Regions from separate parts of the Eubacterium sp. An3 genome, predicted to be linked through region 1. Evidence: riboswitches for the same ligand, from Rfam matches in the RefSeq annotation. Region 1 holds a riboswitch; each other region holds the start of a gene.
The links. Region 1 has a riboswitch for thiamine pyrophosphate ahead of B5F87_RS05700 (thiamine-binding protein). Riboswitches for the same ligand answer to the same signal wherever they lie in the genome.
Positions count from the first base shown of each region.

Region 1 (4,207 bases):
TTTTTTGTGATATGTTCTGCTTTTAATAATGTCATGATCGTTTCCTTTATTATTGCAGTCTTTCAGAAATTCCGCATAATCTGCCGTCCGCCAAGGGGCGGACAGCATAACCGCGCCAATTCATAAACCGCGGCATTTACTGCGGCAGATAATCATTGGAATAACCAATTCCGGTCAGATCATTATCGGTCAGCTTATTTTCATAGAGCCATGTATAGAAGGCGTCCCATCTTGCCGGATCGATAACGCCCCAGGATGCCGCATCGGACACATACTGCTCTGAAATCCATTCCTGACTGGCATAAACCAGATCCTGAGAACCGGACAGGGAACCTGTGTTGTCCCCCTCCATGAGCAGATCAGCCGCTTCCTGAGGATTTTCCACAGCGTACTCATAACCTTTGGCTGTTGCCGAAAGAAATGCCTTTGCCACATCCGGGGATTCTTTCAGAAAATCATCGTTGGCAATGATGACCGGCGTATAATAGTCAAATACGGAATTGATATCCCGGAAGTTCCAGTAATCAAAATCCATTCCCCGCAGCTCGGCGTTAATGCCTCCCCATCCGTAGAAAATCCAGATGGCGTCAGTCTGTTTTGCTTCCAGCGCCGCCGGCTCATCGGTGATATCATTTGGAATCAGCGTCACTTTGCTGAAATCACCGCCGTCTTCTTTTACAACAGTCTCCAGAGTTGCCAGTTCAATCGGAGATTCCCAGGTGGAATAAGTCTTTCCTTCCAGTCCCTTTGGACGGTCAATGCCTTCGCCTGCTCTGGAAATGATTCCTGAAGTATTATGCTGCAGCACTGCAGCTACGGCCGTAATACCCAGCGGCTCATCGGAATCCAGAGCTGCCGCCATGGTATCCTGTGCCTCAATGGCAAACTGCGCCTGTCCGGAAGCGCACATGGTTGCCGCTCCATTTTCCGGCGGCTGCACGATCTCCACTTCCAGACCCGCATCCTCATAATAGCCCAGTGCCTGAGCCGCATACAGACCGGTGTGATTGGTATTTGGCGTCCAGTCCAGGCAAAAAGTAATTTTTGTCAGTTCTTTGTCCTCTCCTGTGGAAGACGCTTCATTGCCCGCGGAACCGCAGGCGGTAAGTCCCAGGAGCATTGCCGCCCCCAACATAACGGATACTGCTTTTTTCCAATTATTCTTTTTCATCTTTCTCTCCTCTTTCTTCCACCGCCATCCACGGCATGGATACTCGCCGTATCACATTTACCACCGCCATCAGCAGCAGGCTGATGACCACAATGAAAATGATGACGGCAAACATTTTGTCAAAAGCATATGCCTGTTTTACTCTGGTCATATAAACGCCGAGTCCCACAAAACCACCCAGCCATTCTGAAATAACCGCGCCTACCACTGCGTAGGAGGCGGAAATCTTGAGTCCCGCAAAAAACTGCGGCATGGCCGCCGGAATCTTCACATGCCAGAAAATCTGGAGCTTTGTCGCTCCCATGGCCCGCATCAGATCAATGGAATCCCTGTCAACACTTTTATATCCGTCCAGGAGTCCCACCGTGATCGGAAAAAATGTAGTGATGACCACCAGAGTAATCTTCGGCGCCATCCCAAAGCCCATCCACAAAACCAGCACCGGAGCAATGGCAATGGTCGGGATGGTCTGAGTAATAATCATAATTGGATAAAATGCCCTGTTAAGAATCAGAAAATGATCCATCAGCGTAGCGGTAATAAACGCCAGAATGATTCCGATGGAGAGGCCGTAAAACGCTTCCTGCAGCGTAGTACGCGCATGCTCCATGATAATTGGAAAATCTCCGATCAGCGCTTTCACCACGTCCACCGGCGACGGGAGCATATAGCCAGGCACAATGCCGGTCTCGCTCAAAATGAACCAGAGCAGCACGATGAGTGCCAGAGCCGCTGCCGCCGGAAGCTTACTGGTGATGTTTTGTAACCTTTTTGTCAATGGTCAGCACGTCTCCTTCCGGCTTATAAGAAATCTTTACATAGGTGTTCATGGCCTTGCAGCCAGCCTTGGCAGCCACGATCTGACAGTTTTTCACAATTTCCATGAGCTGATCATAATCACCCTCAATAGAAGTCTCACACGGTCCCACATAGTAACTGAGCCCTGTAGACTTAATGTAGTCGATCACCTCATCGACAATACGGATAACTTCATTTTCGTCCTGTACATTTGGTAAAACCTGAATTGCAACACTCGCGTTCATCTTATCTTCCTCCTTTGAACTAAAAAAACGCCCGCATAATGCGGACGCAAAAAACATCATAAATACTTCCTACGCTGGCATTATCCAACAGGTTAAAAGGGTCTAAGGTGTCACCTTACTCTCAGCTCATCTCATGAACTCCCCTGATTTATATTATCCAATTGGGGTAAGTATAGTACATTTCCCAACAAAAAACAAGTATATTTTCGTTGATTTTCTATCTCTTTTAGAAGTAAACCAGTTCGTCCACCGGCGGCTCCGCCGCCTCCACTCTCTTGGCGTAGAGCACCGGTCCTTCTTCGCCGTATTCCTTATTATATTCAATGCGGACTTCCGCTGTCAGATTCACCCACATCTTATTCTTTAACGACTTTATGGTAGATGACTTGGCATGATTCGTGTGGCAGAGATATCCGATAAACTGGATATCGTCAGCACAGCAGGTCATGGCATGACGCCCCGGCACAAAGCAACCCTTTGGCAGACGGATGGACTTGAAAACTCTTGTCTTCATGACCATGGTCTTTCCGTCATAAACCTCCGGCCGCTCCATGGCGTCCACAAACCAGATACCGTAATCCTCATCCTCAAGATGAATCTCATCACCTTCAATATCAAAAGGCAGCGTATCATCCTCTTCACCCATATCGTCATCATCCACCGATTCAAACAGAACCTGTGCCCGGCGGTTCACCGCCTTGATGCTTCTTCGCCAGGTCGCCCGCGGCATCTCTGCCGTGCAGCGGTTGATAATGACCATCTCTGCAATTTTGTACATTTCCACCGCCAGGGAGCGCATATTGTTCATATACAGATCAAAAGTCTCTCCGTTGACCGTCACGATGGTCTGGAACACCAGCAGCGGCGTATCGTCCATCTCCGTCATCATCCGCTCAACAGACCACATACCGTTATACTCAATGATCACCCGATCCGGATAATACTGCAGCACTTTGCTGATGAGGAAATCTTTATTAAAATCCTCTTCCTCCTCAACATACACAAGGGTAGTGTTGGTCTTCTTCAACAGCTCCTCGTCATACTCCTCCATGCCTTCTTCACAGGCAAACAGAAGCGTCCTCTCTCCGTTATTAAAATAATCTTCTTCCAGTGTGTCCTGAATAAATGAGGTCTTTCCACTCTCCAGAAAACCCATAAACACATAAACAGGAATCTCCATTTCTTTCTTTCCCGGCATAACTATCCTCCGTCAGATTCTATAATCCAAACAGCTCCGCAAGCTTATCTTCTTTCAGCTCAGAACCAATGACACAGATCCTTCCCGTATATTCCGCAGCACCGTACCGTACCTCTTCCTCGCCAGGAACCAGATCAAAATGCAGCCATTTACCGTTTTCATCCGGCACAATACCCTTGGCTCTCAGGATAATACCGTACTCTCTGCTGTCTTCATCAGCCAGCTTCTCAAGAATACCCCGAACCTGCTCTTCCGTAAATTTCTTCGGCGTCTCTTTTCCCCAGCTTGTGAACACTTCATCGGCGTGGTGATGGCCCTCATGACCATGATGATGGTGATCGTGTCCCTCGCAGCCGCAGTGATCATGATGATGCTCATGATCATGGTCGTGATGGTGCTCTTCGTGATGGCAGTGCTCGTCATCGTGGAGGTGTTCTTCATGGTCATGGCCTTCATGATCGTGGTCATGATCATGGTGATGCTCGTGGTCGTGGCAGTGTTCGCCTTCATGGTGATGATGACCACATTCCGGGCAGATCTCCGCCTCGCGAAGAAGGTCTTCAGCAAAATCATTCTTTCCTTCCATGACTTCAAGAATCTGTGCCCCGGTGATATCCTCCCACGGAGTTGTGACAATCGGGGAACGATCATTGAGTGTACGGATCAATTCAATGGTCTTCTCTAGCTTGTCTTCCTTCACATCCTGAGTACGGCTTAAAATGATCGTGCTGGCATACTGTACCTGGTTCTTGTAGAACTCGCCGAAGTTCTTCAGATACATTTTCGCGCGCTTCA
Region 1 covers NZ_NFIR01000004.1:32,811-37,017, forward strand. The annotation lists gene B5F87_RS05685 (ABC transporter ATP-binding protein) at 1-35, opposite strand, end outside; gene B5F87_RS05690 (ABC transporter substrate-binding protein) at 137-1,171, opposite strand; gene B5F87_RS05695 (ABC transporter permease) at 1,158-1,949, opposite strand; gene B5F87_RS05700 (thiamine-binding protein) at 1,918-2,214, opposite strand; TPP riboswitch at 2,263-2,369, opposite strand; gene B5F87_RS05705 (GTP-binding protein) at 2,441-3,412, opposite strand; gene B5F87_RS05710 (CobW family GTP-binding protein) at 3,432-4,207, opposite strand, start outside.

Region 2 (4,207 bases), on a different contig from region 1:
ATAATAAGCAACCACGAATCAAAGAAAAGGAGTAGAAATATGATCATCGATGGAAATGAAATCGAAAAAGCAGCCATGAAAGAGTTTCACAAAGGCAACAGGAAAGAAGGTCTTCGCATCCAGGAAGAATTTGCCTCGGCATTTCGGGAAGAATACAAAGACAAAGATCATTGCCCCTGTAAAAAAGCCTGTCGTTACCACGGCAACTGTAAAGAATGCGTGGCTATCCACCGGGCCCACCAGGAACACGTGCCAAACTGTATGCGGCCGATGCTGAATAAAAAGATCCGGATGTTGTCAGAGTTGACAGAACACACCATTGCCAATGAAATTGAGGCGCCGAAAGAGGTGACGGTGAAGTAGGGCTTGTGAATCTGCATGCATAAAGATTTACGGATAATTTCAAAACCTATAGATTCAAATCGGCAAATCCCCATTTCAGTGATAAATCTCTGTGCATTTATGGTATAATAATCCCGGTGCCTTTTCGGACGCCGCAGGCGGAGAATCCTGCTCTGCAGGATTCTTTCTTAAATAAAGTATTTCGACGGAAAACTTTGTTTTTTTCGAAAAATGCCGTGCTACTTTTAAATTTATTTGCAAGAGAGGAAAGTATTATTATGAAGAAAGAAAACTGGAAAGCACTGCTGCCTATCGGGGTATTTCTGGTGCTGTATCTGGGCCTGGGGATTTTGTTTGAGTATGTGATGAAGATACCGATGGGATTTTATAATGTTCCTATTGTGGTTTCGTTTCTGGCGGCATTGCTGGTGGCCTGTATACAGAATCCGAAGCTTAATTTTGATAAAAAGCTGGCAATTATGGCAAAGGGTGTGGGTGATAAAAATATCGTGACAATGATTCTTATTTTCCTGGCTGCCGGCGTTTTTGTGGGCGTTGTGGGAAGAAGCAGCGCGGAGAGTGTGGCCTATTGCCTTCTGTCACTGATTCCGGCGCAGTATGCGGTAGTTGTGTTGTTTGTGGTCAGTGCTTTTGTATCGCTGGCTATGGGAACCTCGGTGGGAACCATCACCCTGCTTACGCCGATTGCCGTGGCTGTATCGGAAGCGTCCGGATTCGGAGCGGCTGCCTGTGTAGGTGCTGTGGTAGGTGGAGCTATGTTCGGAGATAACCTGTCCTTCATTTCTGATACGACCATTGCGGCCTGTAACGGGCAGGGCTGTGCCATGAGAGATAAGTTCCGGGCTAACTTCAAGATTGCGCTGCCGGCAGCGCTGGCGGCCATGGTGGTGATTTTTCTTATGACTTCCGGAAATGTGCCGGAAGGGCGGATTGTACAGGATTATAATCTGATTCAAGTGATTCCTTATCTGCTTGTTCTGGTGGGAGGAATCATCGGCATCAACGTCTTTGTGGTTCTGCTCATTGGAATTGTATCGGGAGCTTTCATCATGCTGGTGACGGGCAATGTTTCCGGTGTGGATCTGCTGACCAACATGGGTTCAGGAGCGGCCGGTATGTATGAGACGATCATGGTGACTATTCTGGTGTCAGCTATCGGAGGCCTGATTGGAGAATACGGGGGATTTGATGCGCTGCTGCATTTTATAAAAAGAGTTTTCCGGAGCCGGAACGGCGGAAAGCTGGGGATCGGTCTGCTTGTGGGGGCGCTTGATATCGCAACTGCCAATAATACGGTAGCTATCGTTATGGCCAATCCCATAGCAAAGGATATGGCGGAAGATTATGGAATCAGTCCGCAGAATACGGCGTCAATTCTTGATACATTTTCCTGCATCTTTCAGGGAGTGATTCCTTACGGAGCCCAGATGCTCATCGCTCTGTCTGCATCGGCGGAGCTGGGCAGTGAATTATCGGCTTTTGATGTGATGCCTAATCTGATTTATCCATATATGCTGCTGATCAGTTCATTGATTTTTATGTTTTTAGTGCCGGATAAAAAGAGACCGGAAAAGGCTGAGAAATAAGAATTGTCTGAAAAACAGTTGCAAAACCGGTAAAAAGTAGTATAATAAAAATGTTTGTAATAATAAAAACGGGGAGCTTGCGTATCAAGCAGGCTGAGAGGAGACTGAATCGTCTCGACCCTTTACCTGATTTGGATAATGCCAACGTAGGGATATACAGGCACGAAGAATTTCGGCGGATATGTCAGTTTGGCATATCCGCCTTTTGGCGTCCCGGAGGGCAATCAGGCATATCAGAGAACAGGAGGAAATGTAATGCTTGGAAAATGTTTTGACAATGTGAGAAAGACCGTTCCGCTGGTTCACAATATTACCAATTATGTGACGGTCAATGATGTGGCGAATGTACTGCTGGCATGCGGAGGCAGCCCGATCATGTCTGATGAACCGAGGGATGTGGTGGATATCACTTCCATCTGCGGCGGTCTGAACATCAATATCGGTACCCTGAATGAAAGAAGTATTCAGGGAATGTTTGCTGCCGGAAAACGGGCCAATGCTCTTGATCATGTGGTTCTGCTGGACCCGGTGGGCGCCGGAGCCAGCGCGCTTCGTACTGATACTGCGGTGGAACTGATGAAGGAGCTGGAACTTAGCGCCATTCGGGGAAATATTTCAGAAATCAAGACGCTGGCCCATGGCAGCGGAACTACAAAAGGAGTGGACGCCGATGTGGCGGATGCCGTGACGGAAGATAATCTTGAAGAAGCGGTGGCATTTGTTAAAGAATTTGCGAAAAAGGCGGAATGTATCGTGGCGATCACCGGCGCCATCGATCTGGTCAGCGATGGCGAAGTCTGCTATGTGATTCGAAACGGCCGCCCGGAAATGGGCAGAATCACCGGAACCGGATGCCAGCTTTCCGGCATGATGACCGCATTTCTGGTAGCGAATCCGGATAACCAGACAGAAGCAGCTGCAGCTGCCGTCTGCGCCATGGGACTGGCCGGGGAGATCGGATGGAGCCGGATGCAGGAAGGGGATGGAAATTCCACTTACCGTAACCGGATTATCGATGCCATCTACAATATGAACGGAGACACCCTGGATAAAGGCGCCCGTTTTGAAATCAGATAGGGAGGACAGCTATGAGATTCGATAAAAAAGACCTGCTTTTATATGCGGTTACCGACAGAAGCTGGCTGGGAGGCCGCACGCTGTATCAGGATGTGGAAGCAGCAATAAAAGGAGGGGCTACATTTATTCAGCTTCGGGAGAAGAATCTGGATGAGGCGCATTTTCTGGAAGAAGCCAAAGAAATTAAAGAACTTTGCAAGAAATATCAGGTTCCTTTTGTGATCAATGATAATGTGGACATTGCTCTGGCTATGGATGCCGACGGCGTTCATGTGGGGCAGAGCGATATGGAAGCGGGAGCAGTGAGGGAAAAACTCGGTCCTGACAAGATTATCGGCGTGTCTGCCCAGACGGTGGAACAGGCACTTCTGGCGGAGCAAAAAGGCGCGGACTATCTGGGCGTGGGCGCGGTATTTCCGACCGGTTCCAAAGATGATGCCGTGGAGGTCAGTCACGAGACATTGAAGGCCATCTGTGAGGCGGTGAAGATTCCGGTCATTGCCATCGGCGGAATCAGCACAGGAAATGTGATGGAATTGTCCGGCAGCGGTATCTGCGGCATAGCGGTGATCAGCGCTATATTTGCAAAACCGGATATCGAGGCGGCGGCAAAAGAGTTGAAGGAACAGACGGAGAAGATGTTAAATGACAGGAGCAATATTTGATGTGGATGGTACTCTGCTTGATTCCATGCCTATCTGGGAAGACGTCAGCGTCCGCTATCTGAAGAGTCTTGGCGTGGAGGCGGAGAATAATCTCCCGCAGAAACTGGAACGGATGTCCGTGGAGGAAGGAGCGGCCTACATAAAAGAAAATTATGGGCTTAGCGAGACGGAAGAAGAAATCGCAGCCGCCACATTAAAAATCGTGGAAGATTTTTATTATAACGAGGCTCCTCTGAAGCCGGGAGTGAGAGAATATCTGGACAGGCTGAGGGCAGAAAATATTCCCATGGTGATCGCCACCTCCAGCGGGAGACCCCATGTGGAAGCGGCTTTGCGGCGTCTGGGAGTCCTTGACTATTTTGGCAAAATATTTACCTGCTCAGAGGTGGGCGAAGGAAAGACCCGCCCGCTGATTTATGAGAAAGCAGGAGAATACATCGGCGGAGACTTCAAAGATATTTATGTGTTTGAAGACGCGATCCACGCACTGGAAACAGCGAAGCAGGCGGGGTTTTA
Region 2 covers NZ_NFIR01000014.1:54,579-58,785, reverse strand. The annotation lists gene B5F87_RS12070 (LPS biosynthesis protein) at 40-363, shown strand; gene B5F87_RS12065 (Na+/H+ antiporter NhaC family protein) at 621-1,949, shown strand; TPP riboswitch at 2,009-2,119, shown strand; gene thiM (hydroxyethylthiazole kinase) at 2,205-3,026, shown strand; gene thiE (thiamine phosphate synthase) at 3,038-3,691, shown strand; gene B5F87_RS12050 (HAD family phosphatase) at 3,672-4,207, shown strand, end outside.
Region 2: it holds a riboswitch for thiamine pyrophosphate, as region 1 does, so the genes downstream of both, thiM (hydroxyethylthiazole kinase) here and B5F87_RS05700 (thiamine-binding protein) in region 1, are expected to answer to the same signal.

Region 3 (4,207 bases), on a different contig from region 1:
GCCAGGCGTGCATGCCGGTGGCGAAAGCATCTTTCCGGAAATCATCAAGACCCAGGAGAGCGGCGAAGCCCACACCTCGCATGCCGCCCATCAAAGCCCGCTCCTGGGCGTTAAACCGGTACGGAAAGATTCGTTTGTGGCCGGCTAAGTGGAGGGTTTCGTATTTGTCAGAGTTGTATGTTTCCTGAAAAACAGTGACGTAGTCTGCCCCGCACTGATGTAGATGGGCGTACTCGTCGGAGTTCATCGGATAAACTTCCAGACCGACCACCCGGAAATATTTCCGGGCGATTTCACAGGCCCGGCCGATATATTCCACAGTGGAACGTTTCCGGCTTTCACCGGTCAGAATGAGGATTTCCTGCAGACCAGTTTTGGCGATGGCGGCAAACTCCTTCTCGATTTCCTCTTCGTTGAGCTGGGCCCGTTTGATGTGATTGTGGCAGTTAAACCCGCAGTAAATGCAGTAATTTTCGCAATAATTGGCGATGTAGGCCGGAGTGAACATGCAGACAGAATTGCCGAAATGTTTCCGGGTCTCCGCCTGGGCCGCCTGGGCGATGTCTTCCAGCAAAGGCAGCGCCGCCGGGGACAGCAGCGCCTTGAAATCCTCCAGGGAACGGTTGTCGTGGGAGAGGGCGCGGCGCACGTCGTTTTCGGTGTAAATGTCATAATTGTAGGCGTTCATGGCGGAAATCACCTGATCCATCACATCGGAACCGATGTCTTCCATATCCGGCAGATAGGTCATGTGATCGATGCGGTTTTCTTTCTGATGTTCGCGGATTTCGTCGCTTAAAATACTTTCGTTGATATGAGTTTCTGTGTTCATTCTTATCCTCCTCGCTGTTAATCTCTCAGATAGCCGGTGAGGGGGGAGGAAGCGCTGGCTCCTTTGGCCCGTACATTTCCCATACCGGCAAGGTAAGCGGCTCTGCCGGCCTCCACGGCTTTTTTCATGGCACCGGCCATCTGTTTCACATCACCGGCGGTGGCGATGGCAGTGTTTGCCATGACCGCCGCGGCACCCATTTCCATGGCCTCGCAGGCCTGGGACGGACGGCCGATACCTGCGTCCACGATAATCGGCAGATCAATTTCATCAATGAGGATCTGGATGAATTCCTTTGTGCACAGCCCTTTGTTGGAACCGATTGGCGCGCCCAGCGGCATGATGCAGGCGGCACCGGCCTCGGTCATATCCCTGGCCATATTTAAGTCCGGGTACATATAAGGCATGACGATGAAACCCTCTTTTGCGAGAATTTCCGTTGCCTTAACTGTCTCGTAATTATCCGGCAGGAGATATTTGGTATCCCGCATGATCTCGATTTTGATGAAATCACTGCCGCAGACCTCTCTGGCAAGCCGGGCGATGCGGACGGCCTCATCGGCATTTCTGGCGCCGGAGGTGTTTGGAAGAAGAGTGACATCTTCCGGAATGTAGTCAAGAATGTTGGCGAGGCCGCCCTCGTTGGCCCGGCGCAGAGCCATGGTCACAATCTGCGCCCCAGCCTCCTCCACAGCCGCTTTGATGAGCTCCAGGGAATATTTGCCGGAGCCCAGAATAAATCTGGATGTAAATTCGTGGTTCCCTAATTTCCATGTATCCTTTGTCATTGTTTCGTCCTTTCTTTTAGTGTTTTTTATGGTTTTCCGGCGGAGTGGAGATGGTGTCATGATCCCTGTCCCCGGGTTCCTGCCTGTTTCAGGATCAGTTCCACCACCAGGTTTGCCTGGTGGGCCGCACAGAGCGCCACCCGGGGTGCCATCAGACTGTGGCCCTCGGAGACTTCCGCCGTTTCATCTCCGCAAAGATAGAAATGCGAGGAGATTTTTCTTGTGCGGATTGAGTTGCTGTCTCCGTAGCCCGCCATACCGCTGGCGGCGATGAGATATTTTTCCGGGAAATGCTCCAGCACCGCTTCAGCCAGCATTGCCTTATTCTCCGGCACGTCAAAGGCCTCGCAAATATAGGTGTCATCCCGGAACAACTCCGGCACATTTTCCCTTGTGACCCGGACACAATCCTTCCGGATGGTCAGGTAAGGATTGATGGCCAGAAGGATGTCCGTCAGAGCCTCGGTCTTTGCCATGCCTATCTGATGAATAAAATATTGCTGCCGGTTCAGGTTTGTGATATCCACCCGGTCAAAGTCAATGAGATGCAGATGCCCCACGCCGATGCGGGCAAGGAAGATGGCAATATTGGAGCCAAGGCCGCCCAGTCCCGCCATGGCAACCCACGCCTTTGAAAGATGGCGCTGCACCGCCCCGGTATGGCGGCAGACCAGAGCCTGATGAAGCTCTTCCCGGGTGGGAATCGGCGCCGGACTGCCCGGATGCCGCCCTGAAATCGTCATTTCTCGTTCATATTTGTCAAAATACTCAGCCATTTGCTATCATCCTCCTCCCACAAAACTTACGACTTCAATCTGGTCGCCGTCTGCGATCACGGTATCCGCGTATTCCCGTTTTGGCACGATGTTCCCGTTCTTTTCCACGGCAATACGGTTTGTTCGGTAGCCGTGGCGGGAAATGTAGTCCTGAATGGTCAGGTTTTCTTCCCAGACTTCTTCCTGTCCGTTGACCCGTATCATAAAGAATCCTCCTTTCTGAGGTAGTGCGATTGGATCCGAAGGGGTTGGTTCAAACAAAAAATCAGTAGAATAACGTATGCACCTGCGCCGTAGCTTTCTTTAGGAATTGTAGTAAAAATCCTATAAAAAAAGGTTCACGAAAGAATACACCCGCGGTGGTGCACCCCTTCATGAACCAGAAATTGTCTCCGTTCAATCACATGTTCTACCTTATGTTATTGTGTAAATATCCTGATAATAAGCAAAAATCGGGAGGTGGCATCTGCCATCTCCCGCAATTGTCATCTTATTCCTACGTTGGCATTATCCAAATCAGGTTTCCGGGTCGAAATTCACAACTTCCTCTCAGCCTGTTTACAAGCTCCCCGTATTTATTTACGTTTTCTAATATAAAAGTATTTTAAAGAAATGTCAAGAAAAAAATGTGCGTTTCATCAAAAGACTGCCTTTTGTCAGGAGAAAGAGAGGATTGTAGCGTGGGTCTTGTATTTTCCCCCAAAACACGATATGATAGGCGCAAACACTGCGATTTTTGGGCGGCCGGAAGGTCCGGTGCGGCGAAAAGAGAGCAGTGTGATCACGATACATTTATTTCAGGGAGGATACTATGATTCAGGCAGTTGTTTTTGACATGGACGGCGTCATTTTTGACTCCGAGACTCTGTTAACACAGTGCTGGGTGGATGTCACAAAGAAAGACGGGATTCCGGATGTGGAACATACCAATTACCTTTGTCTGGGCGTCAATGATGCGGAGACCAAAGAGATATTTCTTGATGTGTACGGACAGGATTTCCCGTACGATGCTTATGAAAAAGAAGTGATTCGCCTGTTCCGTGAGCGGGCCAGCGGCGGCAAGCTTCCGAAGAAAGCAGGCGTGGAGGAGCTTCTGTCGTTCCTGAAGGAGCAGGGGATTAAGATTGCCCTCGCCACCTCTTCCAGGGAGGCCATCGTCCATGACGAGATCAGGGAGGCAGGGCTGCTGCCGTATTTTGATGTGATGGTCTGCGGCGATACCATCACAAAAAGCAAGCCGGACCCGGAGATCTATCTGAAAGCCTGCGGGCGTCTGGGCGTGGAGCCGGAAAACGCTTACGCCGTGGAAGATTCCTTTAACGGCGTCCGTTCTGCCACGAGGGCCGGGCTTTCCTGCATCATGGTGCCGGATATCAAACAGCCGGATGAGGAGATGCGTGAGCTTGCCTGCTGTATTCTGCCGTCTTTGATCGAAGTAAAAGAATATCTGCGGGAGCGGCTGAGAGAAGGGCAGGTATAACAGAAGCCGGTCTGTCGAATAAAGATGAATAGTTAAGAAATAGCCGGGAAACCCTAAAGCTTAACTGCAAAGTTCATTTATAAAAAAGAGTGAATGTCTATATGCATTCAAAGAAGCAGAGAACTCCTTTGGGAGTCAATTTTCTTTGATGCACGGAAACATTCACTCTTTTTATTATGCTCTTGATTATGTCTTTTTATTGCCCATTATTTTGTAATGAGGGCTGCCTGTCAGTCTTCATTTATCTGCCAGGCTTAATACATCCGGTAGGATTAGATACACCCGGCAGGATTAGTCCTCCACCGGAATCTTTGAATTAAAGGCGTCCAGT
Region 3 covers NZ_NFIR01000006.1:102,885-107,091, reverse strand. The annotation lists gene thiH (2-iminoacetate synthase ThiH) at 1-751, opposite strand, end outside; gene B5F87_RS08055 (thiazole synthase) at 850-1,620, opposite strand; gene thiF (sulfur carrier protein ThiS adenylyltransferase ThiF) at 1,677-2,396, opposite strand; gene thiS (sulfur carrier protein ThiS) at 2,403-2,600, opposite strand; TPP riboswitch at 2,873-2,978, opposite strand; gene B5F87_RS08040 (HAD family phosphatase) at 3,208-3,876, shown strand; gene B5F87_RS08035 (DUF368 domain-containing protein) at 4,168-4,207, opposite strand, start outside.
Region 3: it holds a riboswitch for thiamine pyrophosphate, as region 1 does, so the genes downstream of both, thiS (sulfur carrier protein ThiS) here and B5F87_RS05700 (thiamine-binding protein) in region 1, are expected to answer to the same signal.